3 regions of the Cryobacterium sp. TS_SC_7 genome follow, and region 2 is predicted to be linked to each of the others. Evidence: predicted binding sites of a transcription regulator. Region 2 holds the regulator's gene; each other region holds the start of a gene.

Evidence for each region. Region 2 encodes HrcA, which represses chaperone genes, less so after heat shock. Its sites were predicted from a motif close to TTNGCACTCGNNNNNNNCGAGTGCNAA; they were not measured.
Region 1: a site for HrcA is predicted at 1,556-1,582, ahead of groL (chaperonin GroEL). Genes of this name have one in related genera too.
Region 3: a site for HrcA is predicted at 3,070-3,096, ahead of groES (co-chaperone GroES). Genes of this name have one in related genera too.

Annotation. Positions count from the first base shown of each region.
Region 1 is NZ_CM149589.1:1,581,773-1,587,034, forward strand. Features, by position in the region: gene groL (chaperonin GroEL) at 1-1,511, opposite strand, end outside; gene AC0J5J_RS07275 (DUF3048 domain-containing protein) at 1,630-2,490, opposite strand; gene AC0J5J_RS07280 (cold-shock protein) at 2,842-3,045, opposite strand; gene AC0J5J_RS07285 (LytR C-terminal domain-containing protein) at 3,257-3,844, opposite strand; gene AC0J5J_RS07290 (DUF3263 domain-containing protein) at 3,908-4,207, opposite strand; gene msrB (peptide-methionine (R)-S-oxide reductase MsrB) at 4,397-4,798, shown strand; gene AC0J5J_RS07300 (nitroreductase family protein) at 4,802-5,262, shown strand, end outside.
Region 2 is NZ_CM149589.1:422,048-427,309, forward strand. Features, by position in the region: gene AC0J5J_RS01915 (DUF1990 family protein) at 1-319, shown strand, start outside; gene hemW (radical SAM family heme chaperone HemW) at 324-1,550, shown strand; gene AC0J5J_RS01925 (DUF4870 domain-containing protein) at 1,643-2,017, opposite strand; gene AC0J5J_RS01930 (DUF4870 domain-containing protein) at 2,056-2,502, opposite strand; gene hrcA (heat-inducible transcriptional repressor HrcA) at 2,670-3,692, shown strand; gene dnaJ (molecular chaperone DnaJ) at 3,759-4,877, shown strand; gene AC0J5J_RS01945 (16S rRNA (uracil(1498)-N(3))-methyltransferase) at 4,884-5,262, shown strand, end outside.
Region 3 is NZ_CM149589.1:1,696,100-1,701,361, forward strand. Features, by position in the region: gene AC0J5J_RS07800 (ABC transporter substrate-binding protein) at 1-756, opposite strand, end outside; gene AC0J5J_RS07805 (ABC transporter substrate-binding protein) at 883-1,608, opposite strand; gene rarD (EamA family transporter RarD) at 1,656-2,567, opposite strand; gene groES (co-chaperone GroES) at 2,699-2,995, opposite strand; gene AC0J5J_RS07820 (class I SAM-dependent methyltransferase) at 3,124-4,323, shown strand; gene AC0J5J_RS07825 (hypothetical protein) at 4,341-4,751, opposite strand; gene AC0J5J_RS07830 (DUF4190 domain-containing protein) at 4,771-5,262, opposite strand, start outside.

The sequences.
Region 1 (5,262 bases), 1.2 Mb from region 2:
TTGAGCAGCGCGGAGCGGGTGACCTTCACCGGGTCATTGATTCCGGCGGCGAGCATGTCGACGTACTCACCGGTCGCGGCGTTGAGGCCCCAACCGATCGGCAGGTTGCGCACCTTGTCGGCGACAACGCCCGGCTCCATGCCGGCGTTGAGGGCGATCTGCTTGAGCGGAGCGTCGATGGCAACCTTGACGATGTTCGCGCCCGTTGCCTCGTCGCCGACCAGTTCGAGCTTCTCGAACGCGGTCTTGCCGGCCTGGATCAGTGCAACGCCACCACCGGCGACGATGCCCTCTTCGACGGCAGCCTTCGCGTTACGGACGGCGTCCTCGATACGGTGCTTGCGCTCCTTGAGTTCAACCTCCGTCGCGGCGCCGGCCTTGATGACGGCAACGCCGCCGGCGAGCTTGGCGAGACGCTCCTGGAGCTTCTCGCGGTCGTAGTCGCTGTCGGTGTTCTCGATCTCGCTGCGGATCTGCTGAACACGTCCGGCGATCGCCTCGGGGTCGCCGGCACCTTCGACGATGGTGGTCTCGTCCTTGGTGATGACGATCTTGCGGGCGTTGCCGAGAAGGTCGAGCGTGACGTTCTCGAGCTTGAGGCCGACCTCTTCGCTGATGACCTGTCCACCGGTGAGGATGGCGATGTCCTGCAGCTGCGCCTTGCGACGGTCACCGAAGCCGGGAGCCTTGACGGCGACCGACTTGAAGATTCCGCGGATCTTGTTCACGACGAGCGTGGCCAGGGCCTCGCCGTCGACGTCCTCGGCGATGATGAGGAGCTGCTTGCCGGTCTGGATGACCTTGTCCACAATGGGCAGCAGGTCCTTGATGTTGGAGACCTTGGAGTTGACGATCAGGATGTAGGGGTCTTCGAAGACCGCTTCCTGACGGTCGGGGTCGGTCACGAAGTACGCCGACAGGAATCCCTTGTCGAAGCGCATGCCCTCGGTGAGCTCCAGCTCGGTGCCGAGAGTGTTCGACTCCTCGACGGTGACGACACCCTCCTTGCCGACCTTGTCGATGGCTTCGGCGATGATGGCGCCGATTTCGGCGTCTCCGGCGGAGATGGACGCGGTGGCCGCGATCTCTTCCTTGGTCTCGACCTCTTTGGCATTGGCGATGAGCTCGGCGATCACGGCAGCCGTGGCCTTCTCGATGCCGCGCTTGAGGCTGATGGGGTCTGCGCCGGCCGCGACGTTGCGCAGGCCTTCGCGGACGAGTGCCTGAGCCAGGACGGTGGCGGTGGTGGTTCCGTCGCCCGCGACGTCATCGGTCTTCTTGGCGACCTCTTTGACGAGCTCGGCACCGATCTTCTCGTACGGGTCGTCGAGCTCGATCTCCTTGGCGATGGACACGCCGTCGTTGGTGATCGTGGGGGCGCCCCACTTCTTCTCCAGCACCACGTTACGTCCGCGCGGGCCGAGGGTGACCTTGACAGTGTCAGCGAGGATGTTCAGGCCACGCTCAAGGCCGCGACGGGCCTCTTCGTTGAAAGCAATGATCTTTGCCATATGTGTTTCTCGTCCCTCCCGGACGTTACCAAAACGGTGATGGGTTGGCACTCAAACAGAGAGAGTGCCAAATCGATTCTGGCACTCTGGGGTCGAGAGTGCAAGTGAACGACAGGGGCTACGGCACGAGCACGACCGAGCCGCGGTCCGCGGGGACCAGCTCGATCCAGGTGTTGCCGGCGGCGAGTCGAACCGTCACCCCGAAGTCATCGACCAGACGGATGGGCGCAGTCTGGTCGGCCTTGGACCAGACCGCGTGCAGTGACTTGCCGCCGGACGCAACCCAGGCCTCGCCCGATCCGATCATGGTCGTCTGGGGAACGTCGGGGAAGCGGTCGTCAATGGCGACACGGAGAACCACCACGTTGGTGGCCCGCAGCTGCGCACCGGTGGAGTCGAGGTCGGGGGCACCCTCCTGCGAGCGAAGAAAGGCGGCGCTGGCCGCGTCCCAGGTCCAGCTCGGCCAGCGGGAAGCGGAGAATGTGGAGTCGATCGCCGAGACGGGCACACCGTCGACGGCGGCGGAAGAGCCCTGGGCGGTCGCGGCGTAGGAGAACTGTTGCGGCGGCGGCGGCAGGGTGGAGTTGCGGTCCACCAATTCGGACGCCTGCAGGATGACGTCGTGCGGGGCCTGCCTGTCGTCCGCGCGAGCGAAGAGGCCGGTGTCATCGGTGTCGAAGGCCGCGTTGACCACTTCGGTCGCCTCCATCATGTCGATGAACTGCTGCTGCCCGCCCGAGTAGGCGATGATTCCGCCGAAGGGCGCGACGATGTCGGGGTCCATCGGTCGGATCGAGCGCACGGGGCCAACCGATTCGGGGATGTCCGACTGCCAGACGGCGACGTACCGGGTCAGGCCACCCTCGACGAGTTCTTCGAACACGAGGTCGGTGCGTTCCAGAGCGAGCTGCGGCCTGGCCTGTTCATGGTTGTCGATCTTCGCGGCGAGAGCCGGATTCTGCAGGCTGCCGGCAACCACGCTCGTTCCCCGCAGTGGGGCGACGTCCAGGACCGCGGGAGCATCGTAGGAAGAGTCGCTCGGAGCGCTGGCCGACGGTTGTGGCGCATCACCGACCCCGGCGCATGCGGTGAGGAGCAGGACAGAGGACAGCAGTACGGCACCGGCATTCCGGAGGGACCGGACTGACGGTGCCGTACGACGTCGCTGCGGGTGAGTCACAGTAGTCGCTGTCACGTTTTTCGATGTCACGCACCACACACTAACCCGGCTTCAACACCGCGTCTGTGAACCTGGAGCGCAATCCCGAAATGCTGTTCGAACTGCAACGCCTGACACCGGATGGTGTCGCCGCCGCCTCCCCCCGCTGGGTCAGACCGGACGAACCGATTCTGCCTGGGGCCCCTTCGCCCCGGTACCCAGTTCGAAGATGACATGCTGTCCTTCTTCGAGAACCTTGTAGCCGTGCATATCGATGGCCGAGTAATGCACGAAGACGTCCTGGCCACCTCCATCGACAGTGATGAAGCCGAAACCCTTTTCAGCGTTGAACCATTTGACGGTTCCGTTCGCCATGTGTAACTCCCTGTTGCTTTGAATTCGTCGACACGCGCCCGCTGGCCGTACCGGGCCTGGCGCAGTTACTGCGTCCATTACGCCCGACCAGTGGAATACGCCTCTTACGAGAACGTCAGGACGGGCGAATGAGCGACCAATGTCAAACCTACGGAAGCTGCGAGAGAACAACAGGGGGTTGACGTGCAGGCCCCGGACGTATAGGTGAGGCTTATTCGGCGGGCTCGTAGTCGTTGCCGACGACGACCGTCAAAGAGGCCGCGGAATCGGCGAAGTCGCTGGAGAGCAACACATCTGATCCGGGAAGAGAGGCGGCGACGCCGCGAGCCGCGCCTTCCAGTGTCTCGTCGGCGTAGTAGACGATCGTGGTCGGTACGTCTTCCGTGCTCGCATTGTCGAGTTCGCCGAGCGTCCAGCCTTCGGTCTCGAGGAGGTCCCCCACTGCCCGAGCGACGCCGTCACCCGCCGTTCCGTTCAGCACGGTCACGGTCAGGCTGGGGTCCACCGTTGCGGCAGGAGCAGGAGCAGGCGCAGGCGCGGGGGCTTCTGCGGGGCTGGCCGGGTCACTGGTCTCGGCGGTGCTCGCCGCGGTGGTCGCGCCCGGGAGCTCGAAGTCAAGGTTGTTGTTCAGCATGGCCAGCCCGAAGACTCCGGCACCGACCAGCACCACGGTGGCTCCGAGTGCCCACCAGAAACCGATCCAGCCGCGTCCCTTCTTACCGGGGGCGCGGTGAGCGCCCACCCGGGCCAGGTCATGCGGGAGGTGGTCGAAGCGGTCTTTCTCGTAGGAAGTCGGCATCGTCAGGCTGTGTCAATCCTCTTGGAGCTGGATCTCAATGGAGGCAGCATGCTGGTCAGGGTGTCAATCGGCGGGGCGCAGCGACCGGTCGGCCCGTGCGTTCGACCGGGCGTCACGCATCCGTTGCAAGCGTTTCACCAGCATCGGGTCGTAGGCCAGCGCGAGCGGAGAATCGATCACAACTCCCAGCAACTGATAATACCGGGCGGCCGAGAGGCCGAGCTCGGCCCGGATCGCCTGCTCCTTCGCGCCCGCGTGCTTCCACCATCGGCGTTCGAAAGCAAGGATCGACTGTTCGTGGGCGGCCAGCGCGGCCGGCGCTGACGGGTCAGGAGTCGGATCAGGAACGGATACCCCGTCCATCTGCCACCTCCCTTGTCTCCGCCAGTCTATTTGCCCGGGCCTCCGCACTCGCTGAGTCCGCGGTCCGCGCGGTTCGCTCTCTGTGCGGCGGTGCGCTTCCGGATCGAGGAATACTGGCGCGGTGCGGTGAGTTTATTGTTGGTACGTACAGATTTCGGCCGCTCCCCGGCCGTGCAGGAAGGACGGAACATGGACTACGAGGTCGAAAAGTCGGATGCGCAGTGGCGCGCGGAACTGAGCCCCGAGCAGTACGCCGTTCTCCGCGGTGCCGCGACCGAGCGCGCCTGGACCGGTGAGCTGCTCGATGAGGGTCGCTCCGGGATCTACACCTGCGGGGCCTGCAATGCCGAGCTGTTCAAGAGCGGCACGAAGTTCGACTCCGGTTGCGGCTGGCCGAGCTTTTACGAGTCGGTGCGCCCCGAGGCGGTCGAGCTGCTCGAGGACCGCACGCTGGGTGTCGTGCGCACCGAGGTGCGCTGCGCGAATTGCGGCTCGCACCTGGGACATGTCTTCGACGACGGATTCGGCACACCCACCGGCGACCGTTATTGCATGAACTCCATCTCGCTCAACTTCAAGCCGGTCGAGTAAGCGTTGTCTGCGGTCCTCGATGCGGTCGGACGGCGACGGTCCCACTCCAAGGTGACCGCCCAGGCGCCGACCCACGAGGAATTACTGCCACTGGTGAGCATCGCGGCCCGGGTCGCCGACCACGGAGCCCTGCGTCCCTGGCGACTGATCGAGGTACGCGGTGACGCTCGACTCCGTCTGGGCGAGGCGCTGGTGGAGGCCGCCGGCCTGACCGGGACCGAGGCTGCCAAACTCGCCGCCAAGCCCCTGCGTGCCGAACTTCTCATTGCCATCGTCGTGAGCCGACGCGAGAGCGATTCCGTGGCCGCCTGGGAACAGGATGCCGTTGCAGCCGGTGTCGGACACATGCTCAGCCTCCTCCTGACGGATCAAGGCTGGGGCGTGATGTGGCGCACGGGGCCGCTCACCCGCTCAGAACCCGTGCGTCGTGTTCAGGGGCTCCGCGAATCCGAGGAGCTCCTGGG
Region 2 (5,262 bases):
CATTGTGAACGGCATGTCCGCCCACCTCACCACCAAGTTCGGACCCTTCACGATCGACGCCCCCGTGCGCGTGGTCTACGTGGTCGACGAGCCCGACCGCGTCGGCTTCGCCTACGGCACCATGGCCGGGCATCCCGCCAGCGGCGAGGAAGCCTTCGTCGTCGACAAGCGCGACGACGACTCGGTGTGGCTCACCGTCCGCGCGTTCTCCCGGCCCAGCACCTGGCTCTACCGCCTCGGCTGGCCGCTCGTGCGCCGGCAGCAGTCCAAGATCACCGCCCGCTACCTGCGCGCCCTGCACCCGATTGGCGCGGTCTAGCCGGATGGGCAGTGCCCTTCCCCTCGGCGACCCCGCGCCCCGCGACGGTCTGCTGCCGGCATCGGCCGCCGTCGGAGCCGCCGAACGCGACTTCGGCGTCTACCTGCACGTGCCGTTCTGCCGCGTGCGCTGCGGGTACTGCGACTTCAACACCTACACCGCCACCGAGTTGCGCGGCGCCTCCCAGCACGACTACGCCGGTCAGGCGATCAGCGAGGTGGAGGGTGCCGGCCGCATCCTGGAGCAGTCAGGCGTGCCCGCACGCCCGGCGGCGACCGTCTTCTTCGGCGGCGGCACCCCCACGCTGCTCCCGGCCGACGACCTGGTGCGCATGCTGCACGCCGTGCGCTCCACCTGGGGGATCGCGCCCGGTGCCGAGGTGACCACCGAGGCGAACCCCGACTCCGTCGACGCCGCCTACCTCGGCCGCCTCGCCGAATCCGGCTTCACCCGGGTGTCCTTCGGCATGCAGTCCGCCGTACCGAGCGTCCTGGCCACCCTCGAGCGCACCCACGACCCCGAGCGGGTCCCGCTGGTCGTGCAGTGGGCCCGCCAGGCCGGCCTCGACGTGTCCCTCGACCTGATCTACGGCACACCGGGGGAAACCCTGCTCGACTGGCGCACCAGCCTCGAGCACGCCATCCGCCAGGCTCCCACGCACATCAGCGCCTATTCCCTCATCGTCGAGGAGGGCACCAAGCTGGCCCGCCAGATCAAGCGCGGCGAGTTGGCGCCCGTCGACGACGACGTGCAGGCCGAGTTCTACGAGCTGGCCGACGACCTGTTGTCTCAGGCCGGCTACGGCTGGTACGAGGTCAGCAATTGGGCGACGGATGACGCGCACCGCTCCCGGCACAACCTCGCCTACTGGCGCAGCCAGGACTGGTGGGGCGTGGGCCCCGGGGCGCACAGCCACATCGGTGGAGTGCGCTGGTGGAACGTCAAGCATCCGTCGGCCTACGGCGACCGGATCCGCGCGGGCGACTCACCGGCCGCCGGCCGGGAGACCCTTGATGCCGCCACCCAGGAGGTGGAGCGGGTGCTGCTGCTCACCCGCATCCGCGAGGGCATCCGCATCGACTCGCTGAGTCCGCTCGGGCGCCGTGAGGTGGCCGGGCTGATCGCCGACGAGCTCATCGACGCGAGGGCAGCCCTCTCCGGTTCGGTCGAACTGACCCGAAGAGGACGCCTTCTGGCGGATGCTGTCGTGCGGCGCCTGCTCGCCGACTGATCGCGGTCGAGCCGCCGCGGTGGTCGAGCCGCCCCGGTGGTCGAGCCGCCGCGGTGGTCGAGCCGCCCCGGTGGTCGAGCTTGTCGAGACCCCTAGTTCACGAACTTGATCGACAGCGGATACGTGTAGTACTCACCCCGGTTTGCGGCCAGAGCGGCCATGATGCTGAACACGATCGCCAGTACCGAAGCAGCCGCCAGGATCAGGAAGCCGACGAAGACGATGACCAGGACCCCGCCGACCACGTAGGCGATCAACAGGGTGAGCTGGAAGTTCAGGGCGGTTGCGGCGTGCGCGCGGATGAACGGGCCACGGTCCTTGAACACGACGTACCCGATCAGGGCCGGCAGGAACGAGAAGACAATCCCGCCGATGTGGATCAACGTGGCCCACAGCTTCTCATCCGACGGGTTCAGCGGGGCCGGCGCGGAATACGGAGTGGCCGGGGGTGGGGTGGAATTGGACATCGGAGCTCCTTCTGAGTGAAAAGTGTTGAGTGCCGGGGTTAGCTGACGAGGCGCAGCGCGAACGGGTACCGGTAGTGGTTCCCGTCCTTGGCCTGGAGGTAGCCGAGCACCGAGAAGACCACGCCGACGATGTACAGCACCCAGCCGAGACCGCCGAGTACGCTGCCGATGCCGAAGGTGAGAAAGCCGATGATCGTCGACACGATGCTGATGCCGACGTAGCCGATCAGAAGCGTGATCTGGAAATTGAGTGCCTCTTTGGCCTCGACGCTGGTCAGAGGTCCGCGATCTTTGAACACCAGGTACAGCACGAGCGCGGGCGCGAACATAAGGATGCCGCCGAGATGGGCCAGAGACGCCCACTGGCGATCCTCGGCCTGCGACAGGGGAGCCGACGGCCCCGGGGCCGCGGGCTGATACGGCGGCTGCGGCGGTCGTTGACCCTGATTCGGATCGTCGGATCCGGGACCGGTGAAATTGCTCATGATCGTGCCTTTCAGTGCACAGGGGGAGGGGTGCTACACACCTAAGCTACTGCTCCAAAACAGCGGCGAGCAATGGGGAACCTCAGCCGGTCGCGGTATGATTGGCAGTCACATACTTCGAGTGCCAACCGGTGACGCACTCACGACGCACGGAGGAGGCGAGAGTCATGGTGTCCGACCGCAGTCTCGAAGTCCTTCGTGTGATCGTCCAGGACTACGTCGCCTCCCGCGAACCCGTCGGGTCCAAGTCCATCGTCGACCGGCATTCCTTCGGTGTCTCAGCGGCCACCATCCGCAACGACATGGCGCTGCTCGAAGAGGAAGAACTCATCGCGGCCCCGCACACCTCGTCGGGCCGGATCCCGACCGACAAGGGCTATCGTCTCTTCGTCGATCACCTCGCCGATCTCCGACCGCTATCCGCAGCCCAACGCCAGGCGATCGAAACCTTCCTCGGCCAGTCGGCCGACCTCGACGAGGTTCTGGCCCGCAGCGTACGGCTGCTCTCCCAGCTCACCCACCAGGTCGCTCTCGTGCAGTACCCGTCGCTGTCCCGCGCCAAGGTGCGTCACATCGAACTGGTGCCCCTGTCCGAAACGCGCCTCCTCTCCGTTCTGATCACGGATGCCGGACGGGTCGAGCAACGCGTCGTCGACCTGCCCCGCCCGCTCGCTGAACCCGTTCTGGTCGAACTGCGGTCCCGGCTCAATTCGGCCCTCGTCGGCCTCGCCATGTCCGAGGCCGCCAGCGCCCTGACCGGCACCTCCGGCACCGGCCCGTTCGAGCAGCAGGAGACCGTCGACCTGATCACGGGAACCCTTCGCGACCAGGTCGGCGCGAACCGGCAGGACCGCCTCGTGATGGCCGGGGCCGCCAACCTCGTGCGCACCGAGGAAGACTTCACCGGCAGCATTTTCCCGGTGCTCGAGGCCATCGAAGAACAGGTCGTGCTCCTGCGCCTGTTCGGTGAGATGGCTTCCGACCAGCACGGCGTCTCCGTCAGCATCGGCCGGGAGAATGCCCCCTTCGGGCTGGCCGAGACCTCCGTGCTCACCAGCGGATACTCCTCCCAGGGAGGCAACCTGGCCCGCCTCGGCGTGCTCGGCCCCACCCGCATGGACTACTCGAACAACATGGCGGCCGTTCGCGCGGTCGCCCGCTACCTTTCACGCCTCCTCGGCGAGAATTGACCAGGACCACCGGCCCCAGCGGCCGTGGAATCACCACGTTTCCAAACACACCTAGGAGAGCCAGCTTTGGCTGACCATTACGAAGTACTCGGCGTTGCACGCGACGCCTCGACCGACGAGATCAAGAAGGCGTACCGCAAGCTCGCCCGGCAGCTCCACCCCGACGTCAACCCGGGGGCGGATGCGTCGGAGCGCTTCAAATCGGTCACGCACGCCTACGACGTGCTGAGCGACGCCAAACAGCGCGACAACTACGACCGCGGCGGCAACGGCCGCTCGGGCGGCGGCGGGGGAGGCGGCTTCGACGGCAACTACGGCAACTTCGGCGACATCTTCGAGACCTTCTTCGGCGGCGGAGGATCCACCCGTGGTCCCCGGTCCCGCCGCGAACGCGGCCAGGACGCCCTGATCCGGGTCGAACTCGACCTCGATGAGATCATTTTCGGCACGCACCGCGACCTCGAGGTCGATACGGCCATCGTCTGCAGCACCTGCAGCGGCACCTGCTGCCAGCCCGGCACCGCCCCGGTCACCTGCGACATCTGTCACGGCACCGGCAACATCCAGCGTGCCGTCCGGTCGCTGCTGGGCAACGTGATGACCTCCAGCCCGTGCGGTTCCTGCCGCGGCTACGGCACCATCATCGCCACACCCTGCGTCACCTGCCAGGGCCAGGGCCGCGTGCGCGCACGCCGCACGGTCCCCGTGGACATTCCGGCGGGCGTCGACACCGGCCTGCGACTGCAGATGCCCGGCAGCGGCGAGGCCGGCCCTGCCGGCGGCCCCAACGGCGACCTCTACCTCGAGATGAAGGTGCGCCACCACGACGTCTTCAGCCGTGACGGCGATGACCTGCTCTGCACCCTCGAGGTACCGATGACGGATGCCATCCTGGGCACCACCGCCACCGTCAAGGCTCTCGACGGCGACATCGACGTGGAAATCAAGGCCGGCACGCAGAGCGCCGAGGTCATCACCGTCAAGGACCGCGGAGTCACCCGCCTGCGCGGGAACGGGCGCGGCGATCTCAAGATCGGCGTGCACGTGGCCACGCCTGTGCGTCTCGACCACAAGGAGCGGGAGCTGATCGAGGCCTTCGCGGCCCGGCACAAGGCCCCCGCGCCCGCGCTCAGCGCCTTCCAGCAGGGACTGTTCGCGAAGCTGCGCGATCGGTTCCGCGGCTAGACGTCAATGGCACATTTCTTCATCGATGAAGCGCTCCGCGCCGCCGATTGCGTGGCCGGAGCGCAGGTCGCCATCGGCGGTGCCGAAGCGCGGCATGCGGTCACGGTCAGCCGGGTGCGCCCGGGCGAACACCTGCAGATCGGGAACGGGGCCGGGCTGATGCTCTCCGCCACCGTCGTCGGCGCGGAGCCGACCCAGCTCACCCTGCGGGTGGACACGGTGACCGTGACGGCACTGCTGACCCCGCGCATCAGCCTGGTCCAGGCTCTCGCCAAGGGAGACCGGGACGAGCTGGCCGTGCAGGCCGCCACCGAACTCGGCATCGACGGGGTCATCCCGTGGGCGGCGTCCCGGTCGGTGACCCGCTGGGAGGGTGCCAAAATCC
Region 3 (5,262 bases), 1.3 Mb from region 2:
GGCGGCGGTCACTTCGGAGATCTGGGCCGCGAAGTTGGAGTCACCCTCGTTGAACAGCGACGTGGCGACGACCTCGCCGCCGGCAGCCTCGAAGGCCGCGGTGGTGGACTCGGCCAGGCCGGTGCCGTAGGAGTCGTTGAGCACGATCAGGCCGAGGGTGCTGTTGCCGTCCTCGGCGATCTGGGTGCCCAGAACCTCGCCCTGCAGCAGGTCGGACGGGGCGGTGCGCCAGTAGAGGTCCTTGTCGGCGTACTTCGTGAAGTCCGCCGAGGTGTTGGCCGGGGAGAACTGCACGACACCGGCACCGGTGATCTGGTCGATCACGGTCTTGGACACACCCGAGGACGCCGCACCGATGATCGCGGAGACGTCCTGCGAAAGAAGGTCGGTCACCGAACCGGTGGCGGTGTCCGTCGTGGTGTCGCCGGAGTCACGGAAGATGGCCTCGACGGTCATTCCGAGGTTCGCGTCGTTGATGTCCTTGACGGCCAGCGCGACGCCGGCTTCTTCGGGCGGGCCGAGGAAGGCCAGGGCGCCACTCTGGGGAAGGATGGTGCCGATCTTCAGGGTCAGGTCGCGGTCGCCGGCCTTGATGGCCTGGGCGTCTCCGCTCGCGGCGGGGGCTTCCGATTCAGCCGGATCTGCAGCGTTGCTGCTGCATCCGGTGAGCAGAAGTGCACTGACGCCGACCATGGCGACTCCAGTGACGACTGCCCGGACTGAGCGGGAGGCCGAGGCCTTCGCGAATACGCTCATGTTGCTCCTTGGGAGTAGAGAATGAGAAATGACAGCGGTCGATTGACTACCGTTCTGTCACATTATTGACAGGGATCGCACGAAACAAGGCAACCGTGTTACATCCGTGTAACGCAGACCCAATCGTTACGATCGGCGGCCGGTGACTCCCGCATAGGCGATCTGTTGCGCATCGGCCATCGCGGCCGCACATTCTCCCCAGGAGGAGCAGCTCACCGACCCCGTGCTGACCTGGTCCATCCCGAGCGTGATCGAGGCTCCCCCGTCGTCGCCGGCCCGGGCAGCGGCGAGCGCGGTCAGGACCACCCCGTCGTAGGCCTCCCCGCCGCCGGCGGTGGCCGTCAGCCCGGGGTCGAGGGTGCGCAGGCGCGCCGCGAATTCCTGCCCGGCCTCCAGCGGCGTGCCGCCGTTCGCAAAATCACCGAGTGCCAGCAGCGCGACCGGCGCTGCGGCGATCGCGGCGGCCAGGTCGTCCGGGAAGGGAATGGTGGCGTCCCAGAGCACGACGTCGACGCCCCGGGTGAGCAGGTCGGTCAGGGAGTCCGCCGCGGCGACGGCGGAGTCACGGTGGATGAGCTCGATCGGAGTGCCGAGCACCCGGCCCTGCTCGGTGATCTCCCGGGCCGCCAGTTCGGATCCGGCCACCTGCGCGGCTCCGCTGGCGGCAGCATCGCCCGTCATCGGGAACAGGGTGCCGATGCGCACGGTCCCGTCGCCGGTCGGTTCGATCACGGCGGGGGCGGCAGAAGGCGTTGCGGCGACGGTTGGCGTCACCTGCGGCGCACAACCGGAGAGCAGCAGCACGCACGCAACCACTGCGATCAGGCTGACGGGGGTCGAAGCAGCGCGCATCCGGTTGTCCTTTCGCGTACGAGGTGCGCCACCGAGCGTAACCCGGCTCACGCGGGTTCGAGGGACGCACGCCGGGGAGCGCGACCGCTGAGGACCATGTCCGTGGTGAGAACGATCAGGGCCACCCAGACCAGGCCGAAACCGACCCAGCGTTCGGGCGGCATCGGTTCCCGGAGCACGAAGACGCCGACCAGGAACTGCAGGATCGGAGCGAAGTACTGGATCAGGCCCATGTATGTCAACGGCAGACGTCGGGCCGCCGCCGCGAAGAAGAGGAGCGGGACGGCGGTCACGATCCCCGTCGCCAGCAACCCCAGCGTGTGCCAGGTCGACAGGGTGCCGATGGTGAGGCCGGAGATCGAAGCCACCACGATCAGCTGAACCACGGCGATGGGCGCCAGCCAGATCGTCTCGAGCGTGAGCCCGGCGACGGCGTCGACGTCGCGGCCCACCCGTTTCTTGATCAGGCCGTAGAAGCCGAAGGAGAAGGCGAGGACCAGCGACACCCACGGCAACGATCCGTAGCCGACGGTCAGCACGACCACGGCCCCGAGGCTGATGCCCACGGCCACCCACTGCAGCAGGCGGAGCTTCTCCCCCAACAGAAGGACGCCGAGGAACACCGTGACGATCGGGTTGATGAAGTAGCCCAGCGCGGCTTCGACAACGTGGCCGCTCAGCGCGGCGAAAACGTAGGTCTGCCAGTTGACGAAGATCAGCAGCCCGGCCAGCCCCATGGTGAACACGATCCGGGGCCGTCGCAGCAGGCCGAGGAACGCACGCCACTTGCGGGTGACGGTGATCAGAAGCGCGCAGAAGACGAGGGAGAAGAGCACCCGCCACGCGACGATCTCGAAGGCGCCGCTCGGGGAAAGCAGCAGGAAGAAGAGCGGCAGCATGCCCCACAGGGCGTAAGCGAGGATCGCGTAGATCAGGCCCTTGCTCTGCTCCGACCGCACCGGCCGGGCTGCCCGGCCCCCTCGGGGTGTGCCAGGTGAGGACGGACCTTGCTCCACGGACGCGCCTTTCTTAACGAAGAAGAATCCCGGATGGCCAGGCCATCCGGGATTCTATCAATCAGTTCGTGAGACTAGCGAACGACGACTGCGAGCACGTCGCGAGCCGACAGCACGAGGAGGTCCTCGCCACCGAACTTGACCTCGGTTCCGCCGTACTTGGAGTAGATCACCTTGTCGCCGACGGCGACGTCGAGCGGGATGCGGTTGCCGTTGTCGTCAATGCGGCCGGGGCCGACTGCGACAACTTCGCCCTCCTGGGGCTTTTCCTTGGCGGTGTCAGGAATGACCAGACCTGATGCGGTGGTCTGCTCTGCGTCGACCTGCTTGATGACGATGCGATCCTCGAGCGGCTTGATGGAGACCGACACGGTTGACCTCTTTCTTAGCTAAGACATAGTTAGCAGACTCACAGCGAGAGTGCTAAGTCGAGTTTAGGGCGCATCTGGCACTCACGCAACGTGAGTGCCAGATGCGCCTGAGTTGATAGGTTTGCACGATGGAACGCTCAGAGCTCGTCGAGCTGTTGTCGCCGGGTGGTTTGCGCCTGCTGGACTCGTTGCCGCCGTACGATGCGACCGCCGATGTCGTGCGGGTGGTGAGCGACCTGCGCAAGGCCGGCCACAGCCCCGACCTGGTCACCGCCGTGCTCGGCCAGTCGAGGCTGCGCGCCAAGGCTGTGCCCAAATTCGGTGAGTTCGCCGGGCGCATGCTCTTCACGGATGCCGGGCTCGAGCAGGCTACGCGGCTGCGCGTGGCCGCCCTGCACGCCGGCCGGTTCGCCGGCGCCGGCCTGAACCGGGTCGTCGACCTCGGCTGCGGGATCGGCGGCGACGCCATGGCGCTGGCCGCGATGGATCTCACCGTGACGGCGGTGGACGCCGAAGAGGTGACCGCGACGGTCGCCAGCTACAACCTGGCCCCGTTCGAGAACGCGAGCGTGCTGCACTCCGCCGCGGAAGACGTGGACCTGGCCGGCTTCGACGCGGCCTGGCTGGACCCGGCCCGCCGCACCGCCGGGCACGCCAATACCAAGCGCCTCACCCGCCCCGAGGACTATTCCCCGCATCTCGACTTCGTTTTCGGCCTCAGCGATCGGCTGCCCATCGGCGTCAAGCTCGGTCCGGGGCACGACCGCGACCTCATCCCCGCGGCGGCCGAGGCGCAGTGGGTGTCCGTGGACGGCAAGCTCGTGGAGATGGGACTGTGGTTCGGGGCGCTGGCGCGTGCCGGCATCCGTCGCTCCGCCCTCGTACTGGGCCGAACCGGGACCCACGAATTGACCGCACCCGGCGACAGCGAGGATGCCCCGGTGGGTGTTCTGGGTGACTACGTCTACGAGCCGGACGGTGCGATCATCCGTGCCCGCCTGATCGGCGACCTGGCCCGTTCGCTCGACGCACGGATGCTGAGCGACGCCATCGCTTACCTCACCTCCCCGACGCTGCAGCGCACGCCCTTCGCCACCGCGTTCCGGGTGCTGGAGCTGCTGCCGGTCGACGAGAGGAAACTGCGGCTGGCCCTGCAGGAGCGCCGCATCGGCACGCTCGAAATCAAGAAGCGGGGCGTCGACGTCGATCCCGCCACCCTGCGCACCAGGCTGAAACTCAAGGGGCCGGAGTCCGGCACGCTGATACTCACCCGCGCGGCCGGGCAGCGGGTCGCCCTTCTGGTGGAACGGGTTGCGCCGATCGACTGACGTCGCCGCCGCCGAGTTCAGCCCGGCACGAACGTCAGGGCCCGCATGACGATCAGAACCCAGATGACAGCCAGGACCAGGCCGGCCAGACCGGTGGCCAGCCCGTAGGCCCACACGGCACCGGGGCGCCGCTCGGTGATGCGGGCCATGACTGCCAGGACGACCGCGGCCAGGGACAGTGCAGCACCCCACACCCCGAAGACGGCGATGCCCAGCCCGAGCAGCCCAAAGATGAGTGCCGCAACGGACAGCCCGCCCCGGCCGGAGCGGGCGCTGAGTTCACTGTCGGTGTAGACGTAGGGCACCCATTCGGTGGGAGCCGTGATGGTGGACGCGTAGTCCAGTTCTCCCTCGACGGGCGCCGACGGCCGGGTGAGGTCTAACCGGAATTGGTCATCGCGGGACCGGTCCCGGTACTCCCCAGCCATCGGTGTCGCCAGCTCCGGCTCAGAACGTGGAGTAGTCGCTGGGAACGCTGGCGAAGAGCACGGCCCAGGCCACGATGCTGATGAGGGCCAGGCCGACGCCGATGAAACCGGTGATGAGGCCGGTCAGCCAGAACCCCTTCGCCCTCGGTTCCTTCGACTTGCCGAGGAAACCCAGGATGACGGCTGCGGCCGGGATGAAGAGTCCGAGGATACCGCCCACGATCGGGATGAAGCCGACCGGGGCGCCGAGGATACCGACGATTCCGGCGACAAGTGCCAGGATGCTCAGGATCGGCTGCTTCGTGGCGGGTTCAGTGCCGTAACCCGCGTAGGGGGTGCCGTAGGCCGGTGCCTGGGCGGCCGTGGGTGCACCATAGGCGGGCGGGCCGGTCGGGGCGCCGTAGGCGGGCGGCGGGGTCGGGGTGCCGTAGGCGGGCGGCGGGGTCGGGGCGCCGTAGGCGGGCGGCGCGGCCGGCGTGCCATAGGCAGGCGGCGCGGTCGGGACATCCGT